DNA from 3 places in the Desulfosporosinus sp. genome. Region 3 is predicted to be linked to each of the others. Evidence: riboswitches for the same ligand, from Rfam matches in the RefSeq annotation. Region 3 holds a riboswitch; each other region holds the start of a gene.
What was found. A riboswitch is a leader RNA that binds a small molecule or an ion and turns the genes downstream of it on or off. The one in region 3 is predicted to bind cobalamin.

Region 1 (4,421 bases), on a different contig from region 3:
TCGGAACGATCTATTTCTCCCCTTAGAATACCTAGAGAAGCGATCATACTATAGTTCCTTTTGGCTATATCACCACACCCCGTTGGTTCGATAATTTCCGGATTCACAAGTTCTGCCGCATAACGATCCATATCTACAATTCTATATCCACCCTTTGTTAAAGGTTCAGCGATAAGAGAATGATAAACCTGTTGAGGCGAGTCACCGCAGCCAACGTTCATTCTACCAATCAGATCAGTACGTATGATAGGATTTATCCCATCATCTTTACTGATATGAAATGCAAATGCTCCCAGTATGTCTTCCAAGACGGGCATATTGTGTTCAAGGTGAATCTCCGCATTGAGCCCCAGTTTTGCGCTGCACCCTCCAGCTACTACAATTACATTTGTAAAGATACCCGACTGAACTAATGCTGCAGCTTGCATCAAGGCATGCACTGGAGCAGCACAAAATGCACGCGTATCGGCTCCACTAGCATTGGAACAGGAACAGGCTTCGGCGATAGACTTGGCAAAACTTCCGCCTCCCTTCTGTCGATTGTCTCCACAGGCTTCTTCGGAAGCTTCGATAATATAGTCTACATCCTGTGGCTTAAGCCCGGTCTTCGAAAGGAGAAGTTGAAGAGCTGCTACAGCGGAAGCCTTTGCCGTCAGGTTTTCCAATACCCTGGATGCAGTTAGAGTAGAATCCGACACGGTGGCCTTCCGGACACACCCGATAATTTGTCCTCCAAAGATCAGCGGCAGGGCTTCACGTGTTTCAATCATTTTATGAACTTCTTCATTAGAGAACGAATCATTCTGAGCCGTTTTTATTCCTTTAAGCATACATAAAGCAGGATGATAACGTAGTTTTTGTAAGATGGACTGCTTGAATCCTGCTTCCAGGCACACGAGTCCGTAAACATCAACCGCATTTAGCACGCCTAGAAACTCGTCCTCGGGAAAAATTTCACCTAACTTCCCTTGGCGCTTTCCTTCGGACAAAGCATTATTATACCAGGGTCGGGGAATATTTAATAAATCCTCAGGTAAAAGATTTCCGATAAACGCTTGATTCGGTGGATAACGGACTACACTATCAAAGCTTCGTAATTGATCCTTGATCGAATGACTTAGCTGTGAACCCTTTAAGGTTGCTTGCTGAAGAAGAAGTCCCGGTGTCTGAATTAACGTATAGCTCGTCCCTTTGATGACTGGATACTTCATTCGCTCACTTCCCATGGAAAAAATCGTTTACGTACGATTGAGACCTCTTCAATAATTCTTGAAATATCAAGGATCATTTCCATCATTTCCATATGTCGTAAATAGACTTGATGATCAATGAGTTCTTTGAGTTCGACGATATGATAAGCTTTAAGCCCTAACTGGGCTGTTGGAATCGGATCAATAAACATAAGGTTACCGCCTGCCACCGATTCAGCTGCGATGACTGCCATTTCAGGATCCGCACTGCCGAGTACAGCAATAAGTTCCTCACAGCCGTATTTCTGAGCAAGTTCTTGTATTTGAACCTGATTTTCTTGATCCATTGCTCCAGCCGATGTTCAAACGTAACAATGTGTCATCGCATAAATAACTTCCCCGCCAGCGCTAATGACACATTCCTCTAAAGATTGAGCCGGAATCCCATCCCTGTCGCCAATAACGACAACTTTTTTTCCTTTTAACATAAAACATTACTCCTTTAAACTTAGTGCGTTGGTAAAATTAAAATAGTCCTATGATCAAATTAGATTTGATCATAGGACTTTACCTTCATCCCCGACACAATAATAAGGCAGGTCTCCTGGCTAACGGGTCATTGCTAAATCACAAGGCCTTCCCAGCTTATGCCAGTGGCACTTAATAGCTCGCCGATTACAGTGGTGGGTCCGCTCCGTTTATAGCCTAAATAAGACTATTTTCGGATTCCCTATTCTCCCCTTATGGGCACCTTACTAAAATTATATTTGGATAAAGTTTATAATAATCTGAATAGGTTTTCAATAGGTTTTTGGAAATTATATTCCCGCAGGCAGCTGTCTTCCCGAAACTGTGTAATATCACGATTTTCCAGCTGTGAAACGCCCACCATTTTCATAAGCGTTCTTGCTATTAAAATTACTTGTCGCACAAGCTATACACATTGCAGGCTCTAAGTCATCAAACACTTGCTTGCCACACCAAGAACAAAACCGTCGTTTTCCTTGGTGCAAAAGAACTTTACCTGCTAGTAATCGATAAGATAAGGACTTTATCTCCATACTTAAAGCTTTAGAGCGGCATATACTGATACACCTTTGACAGCGAGCGCATTTTATTGGTTCATAAATCAATGTCAACTGTTCCTTAGTTTCTTTTTTCGTTAAAGCTCCTTGCGGACATATCCCTTCACATTCACCGCAATTTGTACAACTTTCGCTTACAGTTAATGCCGGTATTGGGAGTACCTCAGTCCCGGATTTTTGGGACTTCCAGGTTTCTCCCAAGAACTGCCGTGTCTTCGGAATAAGATACCTTTCGTTGGAAGTGATACCCGGTAACATTGCTTCCAATTTCTCACGACCGATGTCTCGCCATCCCTTTTTCTCGATCTGGTCTTGTACTGACATCGTATCCCTCATGGCCGATTCACAGTTCCCATCATCAGATGCAACTCTAATCCTTATTGGTGGATGATCTTTCCATGTATTATGAACTTCTTTAAAAATCTGCACACTCGTTTCACAAGCTTTTTTATCCGCACAATTTGCGCACACTCCGGTGTATATTATTAATTCCTTCTCCCGAGCATACAACATGAGACTCAGCCATAAATCCCTGTCGAAGATCCCTAGACAAGGAATTTCATGGCCCGCTGGGATTGCTTGTGGGCAATTTAAAACAACATTCTCTGAACGTTTAATATACTCGTACAGCTTATCGGAGTTGCGATAAAAAAATCCGCCGCTAGGACAAACAGCTATGCATATCCCACATTCTGTACAGCGTTTAGCATCAAGTTCACGGTATACGGAAATGGCATGATGAGGACAGGAGTCGATACATAACCGACAAAGATTTACAAATGCTTTTTTGGTATTGAGACAACAATCGTGATTATATACAATTTGACAATTATAAATCATTAAGACACCTCTTTTGTGCAAACCCTTATATTTTCCCAACTCAAGGTCTGTTCAGGAGCGTCGACGTCGAAGTGAAACTACATCAAGTCTACTGTGATAAAAAACAAAAGCACAGGCTGATTACTTGGCCTGCGCTATAAGTTGTATTTAAAAGAAATCTCTCTATTCCTTTAAAAGGCTTATTTCGCGGTGGTAGCGTAAGGCAATTTTTCAGTGACTGTATCGTCGTCAACTTTTGATCCTTTATGTTCAAGAATATTGAAGTTTTCTGCTATGAACAGATATGCTAAACAAGCTATTGATACTAAACCTAAGCTGACTATAACCTCTGTCCAAGCAGGGAAATAATGTCCACCGTATTGGTTGATATGTTTTCCCATTCCAGTAAACAGTACATCAAACCTGTTGAGAATGACTCCGGATACATTAAGTACTGCAAACCAGATCAGGCCTTTACGGGTACTGGACAAGGAACTGAATGCGATAATTATTGGTATTATTACGCCAAGAACCAGTTCGCTTAGGAACAAGATACTGGGTAAATCAAAGGCAAAAACATTAGCAAAGGTTCCTCTTACTACCATATCCGTGATCTTTAAGATCAAATACAAGATCATTGCTCCACCGGATATTCTAGCCAACCCTCTTAAGACAGAGATATCTATTTTATGATTTAATGCCTTCCCAGCTAGAGTACTTTCTATAATAATCATGCCTGCCCCGACAAAAAATGAGGATAACAGGAAGAACAGCGGCAGAAATGCCGACCACCAAAGGGGGTTCACTTTGCCTACAAATAGGTAGAACAACTGGCCCAATGATGATTGGTGCAGAGTTGGTAGGGTGATACCGATGATCAGCATTACAGGCATTGCTTTCTTAAGGTATTTGTGTGCCCCTTTAAATACTTTCTCTGTTGCTACTTCGCAGAATTCCAATACCTGAATCAATGTATAACATGAAATGCACCAGAAAACTTCAAACAATACGCTGGCATGTCCCCATGATACATAGGGTCTCCAGAAATTGTGCCATTGTCCTACCTCAATCAATAACCCGAGTACGACAACAATATAACCTAATAATGAAGTTAGCATTGCACTTCTTGCGATTGGATAAAACTTATCCCTGCGTAGTACGTATACGATAAGGGCTACTCCATATCCGCCTCCTGCCAGGGCTACCCCTAACAGTACGTCAAATGAAATCCATAGTCCCCATGGCCACTGGTCGTTTAGATTGGTTGTAGCTCCCAGGCCTAATACAAAACGCACCAAAATTACTGCTATGGCCACGGCAGCTATGC
Region 2 (4,421 bases), on a different contig from region 3:
TAAAGGATAAAGATCGTCGATGATCTTGTTTAAGTTTTGCAATTGAACATTAGAGGGCTTGTTACTAGATAGGGATAGAAAGTCCGTGATGATAGAATTAGCGCGATCGAGTTCTTCAATCATAATGGAAAAATAGTCCTGATACTTAACACATTCTCTCTTTTCGCCGAGTATCTGAAGGAAACCCCGCACAGTTGTCATAGGGTTACGTACTTCATGTCCTATACCTGCTGCCATTTGTCCGATAAGATTTAGCCGATCGAGGCGCAGTAGTTCAGTTTCATTGCGTATTTGATCCGTAATGTCCAATATAACCATCAAAATGCATGACTCTCCTTGGAGCCAGATCTTCTGGGTAGAGAACAATCCCTCTCTTACTATTCCATCTTTGGTTTGGAAGAAATAGCGTTGATTTTTGAGTGTTTTATGCTCGGATACAATCTCAATTTGACATTGTTCGATAACGTCAATGGGATAAAAATTTAGATCGTGAGTTGTTTTGCCAAGAACTTCTTCTCTGATATAGCCAGTTGTTTGAAGCCACATGTCATTAACGTCAATGAACCGACTCTCCTTGATGGAAAGAATTGATTTTGAGACTGGGCTATATTGAAACGTTTTATGAAATCGTTGTTCCGAGCGCTGAAGTTTTTCATAGGGAAACATGACATAACTCGCAAATACAGCTCGTAATAAAAAGTAGTAATAAACGATTTTCAAAACATGTCCTAGCACATTATAGAAGTTTGTAATGGTTGTAAAAACTGTGAAACATAATTCCGCAGGGATTGCAACAAGAATCGCAAGGATTAAATACTCTTTGGTGACTATGTCTTCTTGCAGGTACCCCTTTAATAATCTGTAAAGAAACAAGATAAACATGGCTATAATCACATATTCAATCACGATCTTTATAGGTGTTACCCCTTCGGGGGTTAGTAGGACTGGGAATAGGTGGGGGGTATAAAGAATCGATGCACCTACTGCGAATGAGAGAAAAACCGTAATTGCAAGGCCTTTATATCGGTTAATGAATCGACTGATTAAGGTTGTGCTTAAAAGCAGAAAGAGTGCCTCAAAGAATCGACCGGCTAGCCAATACTTAGCAGATAAATCATAGTGCCCATGAGGGTATAATCCGAGGCCTTGCCAAAAAAAGATATGTAAAATATCAAAAATTCCGACTCCTAGGAAACCGAATCCTAGAATTAGATTTATTTTTTGGATTTTGCTGACAAACCAAACGACCAAGAATGAGGATAATGCTATAAGGATGCAGAAAATCTCTAGCACTGTATGAATTACGACATAGGAAGTTTCCCATAATGGGAGAATTAGAAAGGAAGTAAATACGGAAAACATAATTAAAGATAAGAGCTTGAAAATAATTCGAGACCATGTTGGATCCTTTAATCTCAAAACTTCAGTTGCTACCAAGAAAACCTCACCCTTCTACTAAACACTTTAAAATGTGACTATTATAGTATTCTTTTCAAATTACGAAAACCCTCTATTCTTTTTTGTACACTATTCGATGGTTTGTTCACGGATATTACAACTATAAACAAACATTGACATTAATCTAAGCTAGATCTCCAAACTTTTAGGGCAATTTAATTGTTTTTACTTATATTAAATATAAACGGTTAATTACTACTCTGAAAACAAGTTAAGGCTAATGTCATCCTTGTAAGATAGCGAAGGATCTAGATCCTTCAGTCGTACCTCCTTCAGGATGACATAGCACTTAAGTCGCTTTCGTAGCAATTCTTCACGCGCTCCCGCACTACGATAAAATGACAAAGTGTACTGGATTTATCATTCATCAGTGGTACCGCACAGCGGCATGAGGGTCTATTAATAAAATTTAGACATTTAGTAGTTACTACTAGGGAACTGGCTTTAGAGTCTGTAAGAAAAAAGATCATACACTAGCAGGAAATTACTTTTAAGTGTCGAATCAATATTAACAAAGCAGTCCGATAATGTTTACACTTCGGATTGATCATCAACTATTATAGGTGCCCCGATGGGGAGAATAGGGAATCAGGGATTAATCCTGAGCGGACCCACCACTGTGAAAAGGGAGTCCCATACATTTTGCCACTGGCGATAGCTGGGAAGGCGTAGGGTGATGATGAACTTTGAGCCAGAAGACCTGCCTATAATAATGAGAAGCCTGCTTTGACCAGGCTTTGGTGGACGATGGTAAAGCCCCCAGTCTATGACTGCGGGCTTTTTCTGTCGTCTTTTTGGTATACAAGAGTCCATAGATACTCGCTAAAACTCTACGATTATCATTAAGCATTACGACGGGTTTATTTTGAAATTATTGGGAGGGGTAAATGTTGGAACAGGATTTGAGATTGTTTATTGAAAGAGTAAAAAAGCAGAATCCAATGGAAGTTGTTCATGTTCAAGAGGAAATCAACCCAAAGTATGAAATCAGTACTTTAATAATGGAGTTAGAGAAGGCCAGACGTTATCCATTGACGATTTTTAATAATGTTAAAGGGCATGATATTTCGGTTGTAACGAATGTTTTGGCTCCCCGCGAGCGTTTGGCGTTAGCTATGGATGTTCATCCCAAGGATCTCGCGGCAGAGTTTTCCAAGCGAATTAACCAGCGGATCGAACCAGTGGAGGTGGAGGAAGCTCCATTTCGAGAGAACGTTTTTGTAGGCTCAGAGGTCGATTTGTATAAGCTGCCAATTTTAACCCACTTCCCTATTGATGCAGGACCTTACATTACCGCTGGTTTAGTTATTGCAAAAGACCCTGTAACGGGTGCAGATACCGCAGGATATCACAGAATGCAGCTTAAAGGGAAGGATAAGTTAGGGATTAGCCTCCACTCTCGTCAACGTTTATGGGAGTATTTTCGCCGCTCAGAAGAACTAGGCAAATCCTTGGAGGCGTCTATAGTGCTTGGAATACATCCTAATATTTCCATGGGGTCCATGGCCTTAATTCCCTATGATCTGGGTAAATTTGCAGCTATGGGGGGGTTATTTGGGGCTCCTCTTGAGGTTGCCCGCTGTAAGACCGTGGATCTGCTGGTCCCGGCCTATGCTGAAGTGGTCATTGAGGGGGAAATTGTTGCGGGAGAACGAGAATCCGAAGGACCTTTTGCGGAATTTACAAATTATGCCTGTTATCGCAGTACAGAAAACGTGTTTAAAGTTAAAGGAATACAGTACCGTACGAAACCCCTATTCCAAGACATTACCCCAGGCATGAGTTCCGAGCATATTACGATTGTGGCAGTACAGCGAGAAGGGGACGTTTTAAATGCCCTGAATAGGACACTTCCCAACGTTAAAAGTGTTCATGCTCCCATCTCTGCCTGTGGATTGTTTCACTGTTATATTTCTATGAAAAAAATTGCGGAAGGACAGGCCCAGCAGGCAATCTTTACGGCCTTTTCCGTGGACCATAATCTTAAGATGGTGGTGGTAGTTGATGAAGATGTGGATGTCTTCGATGAAAGACAGGTTTTATGGGCCATGGCTACTCGACTACAAGCGGACAGGGGAGTAACTATCATACCTCAGCATATGGGAATGGGCTGTACTCTAGATCCCTCCAGCGATGACTTAAGTCGCACAGCTAAGATGGGGATTGATGCGACTAAACCGCTAGAAGGGTTTGCACCTACTATAGAAATGTCCGCCGAGGTACAGCAGAATATCCGTCGGTTTATGGGAACTTTTGGACTTGGATGAGGAGGAGACTATGTACGAAATTGCAGTTGATGTGGGAGGAACATTTGCGGATTTTATAGTGCGTGATCAACAGGGACGTGCATTTACAACGAAAGTTCCTTCGAGTCATGAAGACCCACTGGAACCGATTATAAAGGGCTTGAGTGAGTTAGCTGAGCAGTGTCGCCTCTCTCTCAAGGAGTTTCTCGGACAAACGAACAAATTTGTTCTTGGCACCACGGTTGGGATTAATGCCTTACTAGAGGGTCAGGGAGCCAAAACGGCTCTAATAACAACTGAGGGTTTTCGAGATGCTTTAGAACTACGTCGTTCACGTCTAGCAGAGCAGTGGGATTTTCGGGTTGCTTTGCCGCAGGTCTTAGTACCCCGTCATTTACGTATTGGTTTGAGGGAACGCATGGATTCTCAGGGTGTATCGATTAAAGCGGTGGACCACGGGCAGATTGAGGAAATAGCTCAGTTTTTGCGTCAAGAAGAGATAGAATCTGTGGCAGTATGTTTACTTTTTGCCTGCCGTAATCCTGCGCATGAAGTCGAGTTTAAAGAGGCTTTACAAGCACTTTGGTCTGGAGTTTTTGTCACACTGTCCTCAGAGCTTTCTTCCCAGCTTGGTGAATATGAACGAACGGTTACCACTGTTCTAAATGCTCGCTTAAGTCCCGTCCTAAGCAATTATTTACAAGACCTAAGGTCACT
Region 3 (4,421 bases):
GCTATTCATATTGACCTCTTTGGAGCGGGGGGAATTGGTGAGGCTGTCAGCAAAGATATGACCAGCGCTTTGTTTATTACATTAAGTAATATCTCCGGCGGCCATGTATTCGCCATAGTGGCAACAGCCTTAATTGCTACTTTCTTTATTACATCGGCTGACTCTGCTACCTTCTGTATTGGAATGTACTCTTCCGGTGGCGATCTTGAACCGGATGCCGGATTAAGAGTATTCTGGGGAATGATTGTAGGAGCTGTGACAGCAGCATTGGTAGCATCCGGCGGGATTGCCGCGTTGAAGGCATCGTCAATTTTGTCGGCCTTTCCATTTATGCTGATAATTTGTGGGATTATTTATTGTATGTTTAAGTCTTTTAACGAAGAATTTGCACCCCAAAAAAACTTAACAAAGGATGCTCCTATAGCAAATAGGGAAGCAGCAAGAGGATAATAGAATAAATACCTTCATTGGAGGGAACTGAATCTTTGGGAAGCAAAGGCCTGCATCGAAAAAAGTGTGAGGTCTTTGTTTCTCAATTAAATTTTATCATTGGTTATCCCAGTCATGGATTAACTGCCCTTCATTATGGGTTATACGAATAGACGTCAGCCATCGCATTGCTTAGGGGAGGGAAAGATTTTGACAAAACCAACTCTTTTGACACTAGTACCTGAAGAAATTAACAAAATAAAAGCAGCTAGTCTGGAAATATTGGAACGTACCGGAGTTAATATTGATCATGCCTATGCTAGAGAAGTTTTACAAGCTGCCGGAGCTAAAGTAGATGGAGAACGAGTCTACTTCCCACCTAAACTGGTCATAGAAGCTATAGCTAAAGCCCCCCGACAGTTCAGCATTTATGCCAGAAATCCTAAGAATAGCATTATAGTTGGTGCTGGAGATCCTGTTTTTGCTCCGGGATACGGAGCACCCTATGTTACTTTAGCTTCAGGATTGAAACGCAAGGCAACCTTTGCTGATTTTATTAAACTTGCTAAGCTTTCCGGCTCAAGTTCTAATATGGGTATCTCTGGTGGTGTGCTTGTAGAGCCCAGTGATATTCCTGAGCAAGACAGGCATAACGTTATGTTGTATGCTTGCATGGTTAACTCGGATAAACCATTTATGGGCAGCGCGACTGGAGAGAAACATGCTAAAGATTCATTGAGGATGGCTGCAACGCTTTTTGAAAGTGATAACGGCATTCCGAAACAACCCGTTATGATAAGCCTGATTAACACAATCACTCCTCTGATGTTGGATGAACGAATGGTCGGGGCCCTGATAGCTTATGCAGAAGCGGGACAACCGGTAATTATTGCGTCCTTAGGCATGGCCGGAGCAACCTCACCGACTACTCTGGCGGGTACGCTGGCCTTGCAAAATGCTGAAGTACTCGCAGGAATTACCCTTGCTCAAACTATTCGTGAGGGAACTCCGGTGATTTATGGCTCAGCATCGTCAATTACAGAGATGCGAAACGGGTCTTTAAGTATCGGGGCGCCTGAGGGAGCCTGGATCATTGCTTCGGCAGTACAAATTGCCCACTCCTACGGTTTGCCCTGCAGAGCAGGAGGATGTGTGACCGACAGTAAAACATTAGATCTTCAAGCTTCCTATGAAAGTATGATGAACCTTCAGGTTGCAGGAATGGCCGGAGTGGACTTTGTTCTCCATGCAGCAGGTATCTTGGAATCTTATATGTCCGTCTCTCTGGAAAAATTTATTGTGGATGATGAAATTTGCAGTATAGTACGTCGTTTTCTGAGAGGAACTAAGATCGAGACTGAAGATTTAGCGGTACAACTGATTGATGAAGTGGGTCCGGGGGGCCAATATCTAACAGCAGACCATACGTATCAAAATTTCCGTACAGAGTTTTGGCCGCCGACCCTCTCGAATCGAGAGACTTATGATCAATGGAGATTAAACGGATCTTTGCCAATGATTAACCAAGCTGAAAAACGTGTCAATGAAATTATCGACAATTACGAGATCCCATATTTGGATAAGTCAATTGAGCTGAAACTAAAAGAAATGGCTGGAATTTAGGATTAGACAGCATCAAGATTACTGGTACAGACAATTTAGCTCCTATAAGACTGAGTGTCAAAAATAAAATCTTGTAATCTAATGCTTCTTGTATTAAACTACAATTAATTAAATATTGATTTGTTACTGGTGCCCTTTAGAGGGAGAATAGGGAACTGGGTGAGAATCCCAGACGGACCCACCACTGTAAAGAGGAGGCTTATGCACTGCCACTGGGAAACCGGGAAGGCGCATAAAGTTGATGAATCTAAGTCAGGAGACCTGCCTGTAACGTAAGTATGTCATGAATAAAGGTAAAGTTCATGGTCAATCCTCATTTTCAATCGCTAAATTGAACGTGTGGATTAGACTGTGAACTTTTTTGTGTATTTTTCGCAAAGTCCCTTAAGTTGAGCTGACAAGTTTATGAATATCCTATCAGGAAAGGAAAGGAGGTGAAATGATTGGGATATCTTGGTCGGGATGTTGAGGTTGTTTCGATAAATCCTGAACAATATCTGGTGGGTTCCTGTGATTCTTGTGGTGCCATTGGTATGAAGGATTTAGATGCTTATAAGATATCAGGGATTATTACTGGAAGGTTAACCACACGCGTGACTTTGATGGAAGTCCTTTCAACTGGAGCTGCAGTAAAGATGATGACAGTAGCAATTTCCAATGAGCCTCATCCGACAGCTGATAGGATTTTAGAGGGGGTAAAAGAAGAGTTAGACTCCGCGGGTTTGTCGGAGTTACCTATGGCCATCAGCACAGAAAAAAACATGATCACACAGCAGACAGGGCTTGGAATCAGTGTGGTTGGAGTAGTCGAGAAGAATCAGTTGCGCATAGGTACTGCTCAACCAGGTGATGACATCTTTTGTTTAGGACTTCCGAAGGTAGGTCCGGAAATCACGAATCCTGATGATCCTGAAATAGTACAAATTAACCATATCCAAAGCCTCTTGGGAATTTCAGGAGTCTTTGATATTATCCCTGTTGGCTCAAGAGGAATTCGTAGAGAAGCAGAACTACTTGCTGCCGGTGTAAACACCCGCTTACACATTGAACCTACTTGTTCTCTCGACTTGGATAAATCAGCTGGACCTTCTAGCTGTCTGATATTCTCTGTTAGGTCTTCGTTCCAGTCAGAGATTTCAGAGGGCGTCTTGAATCAGGTATTAACTAAATCTCCTCGATTGCCTTTAACTAAAGTCGGTAACTTATTCAAAATTTAAGGAGGAATCGTCATGAATACTATGGAAACAAAGACCCAGGACGTAAAACTCTCTGCTTGGAATGTCAAAAGACTATCGATTATGGCCATTTTTATTGCTTTAAGTGCTGTGGGAGCCCTCATTAAGATACCAAGTCCTGTAGGAACCATTGGTATGGATTCAGCGCCTGGATTTTTCAGTGCATTGGCCTTCGGCGGACTTACAGGTGCGGTCGTCATTGCCTTTGGACACTTGCTGACGGCTGCAGTTATCGGATTTCCTATGACGATTCCGATCCATTTGTATATTGCTCTACAAATGGCTTTATGGGCTATTGCTTATCGTTGGGTAAATGAGAAGCTCGGTTTGATCCCTGCAGTCATCGTTGGAATTATCCTTAATGGGGTCGCATCATCCTATGCCATGTTGCCAATGATGGGGATGGGTGGGGTTCTGGGATTAATGCCTTTTCTCGTCGTAGGAGCAGCTCTGAACGTTATCATTTCAGCAATAGCCTATAAAGCAATTAAGGGAAGTCGGCTTATTTAGTCAATGAGGTGAAAACCGTGAACGTGGAGATCCAAACAATGATCGAAATCGAGGAACTAACGTATTGTTATCCAAATTCAATAGATCCAAGTTTAAAAAACATAAGCTTAACCGTAGAAAAAGGAAAATTCATACTTATTATGGGATCAACGGGAGCGGGGAAGACGACCTTTAGCTTATGCCTTAATGGTCTCATTCCCCAACTTCTGGAGGGGAATCTAACTGGACAGGTAAGCGTAGCTGGTAAGAATGTAGGGAAAACCAAGGTACAGGTCCTGTCTAAGGTTCTTGGGCTGGTACAACAAGATCCAGAGACTCAAATTATCGGCCGAACGGTTGAGGAAGACACGGCATTTGGCCCTCGAAATTTCTTAATACCATTCGAGGAGATTAAACAGATAGTCAATCAAACCTTAGAAAAAGTCCGTCTTAAGGGATATAATCATCGTTTAACCGAAGAACTCTCAGGTGGTGAAAAACAACGCTTGGCGATAGCAGGAGTCCTCGTAATGGAACCTGAAATCTTGGTGTTGGACGAACCAACGTCAGAGCTTGATCCGATCGGACGATCAGAAATTTACGCAACACTGGATGATTTACGGTGGAAAAAGGACCTGACTATTC

Region 1: linked by a shared signal. The riboswitch ahead of grdA (glycine/sarcosine/betaine reductase complex selenoprotein A) and the one ahead of HGJ98_RS01800 (alpha-ribazole kinase) in region 3 are both predicted to bind cobalamin.
Region 2: linked by a shared signal. The riboswitch ahead of HGJ98_RS08645 (UbiD family decarboxylase) and the one ahead of HGJ98_RS01800 (alpha-ribazole kinase) in region 3 are both predicted to bind cobalamin.

Annotation. Positions count from the first base shown of each region.
Region 1 is NZ_JABZFS010000059.1:37,664-42,084, reverse strand. Features, by position in the region: gene grdC (glycine/sarcosine/betaine reductase complex component C subunit beta) at 1-1,211, opposite strand, end outside; gene grdA (glycine/sarcosine/betaine reductase complex selenoprotein A) at 1,208-1,678, opposite strand; cobalamin riboswitch at 1,767-1,960, opposite strand; gene HGJ98_RS12595 (4Fe-4S dicluster domain-containing protein) at 2,051-3,115, opposite strand; gene nrfD (NrfD/PsrC family molybdoenzyme membrane anchor subunit) at 3,295-4,421, opposite strand, start outside.
Region 2 is NZ_JABZFS010000039.1:75,443-79,863, reverse strand. Features, by position in the region: gene HGJ98_RS08650 (MASE3 domain-containing protein) at 1-1,437, opposite strand, end outside; cobalamin riboswitch at 2,003-2,181, shown strand; gene HGJ98_RS08645 (UbiD family decarboxylase) at 2,349-3,725, shown strand; gene HGJ98_RS08640 (hydantoinase/oxoprolinase family protein) at 3,736-4,421, shown strand, end outside.
Region 3 is NZ_JABZFS010000010.1:23,588-28,008, reverse strand. Features, by position in the region: gene HGJ98_RS01810 (BCCT family transporter) at 1-450, shown strand, start outside; gene HGJ98_RS01805 (trimethylamine methyltransferase family protein) at 640-2,052, shown strand; cobalamin riboswitch at 2,163-2,336, shown strand; gene HGJ98_RS01800 (alpha-ribazole kinase) at 2,496-3,269, shown strand; gene HGJ98_RS01795 (ECF transporter S component) at 3,282-3,797, shown strand; gene HGJ98_RS01790 (ABC transporter ATP-binding protein) at 3,815-4,421, shown strand, end outside.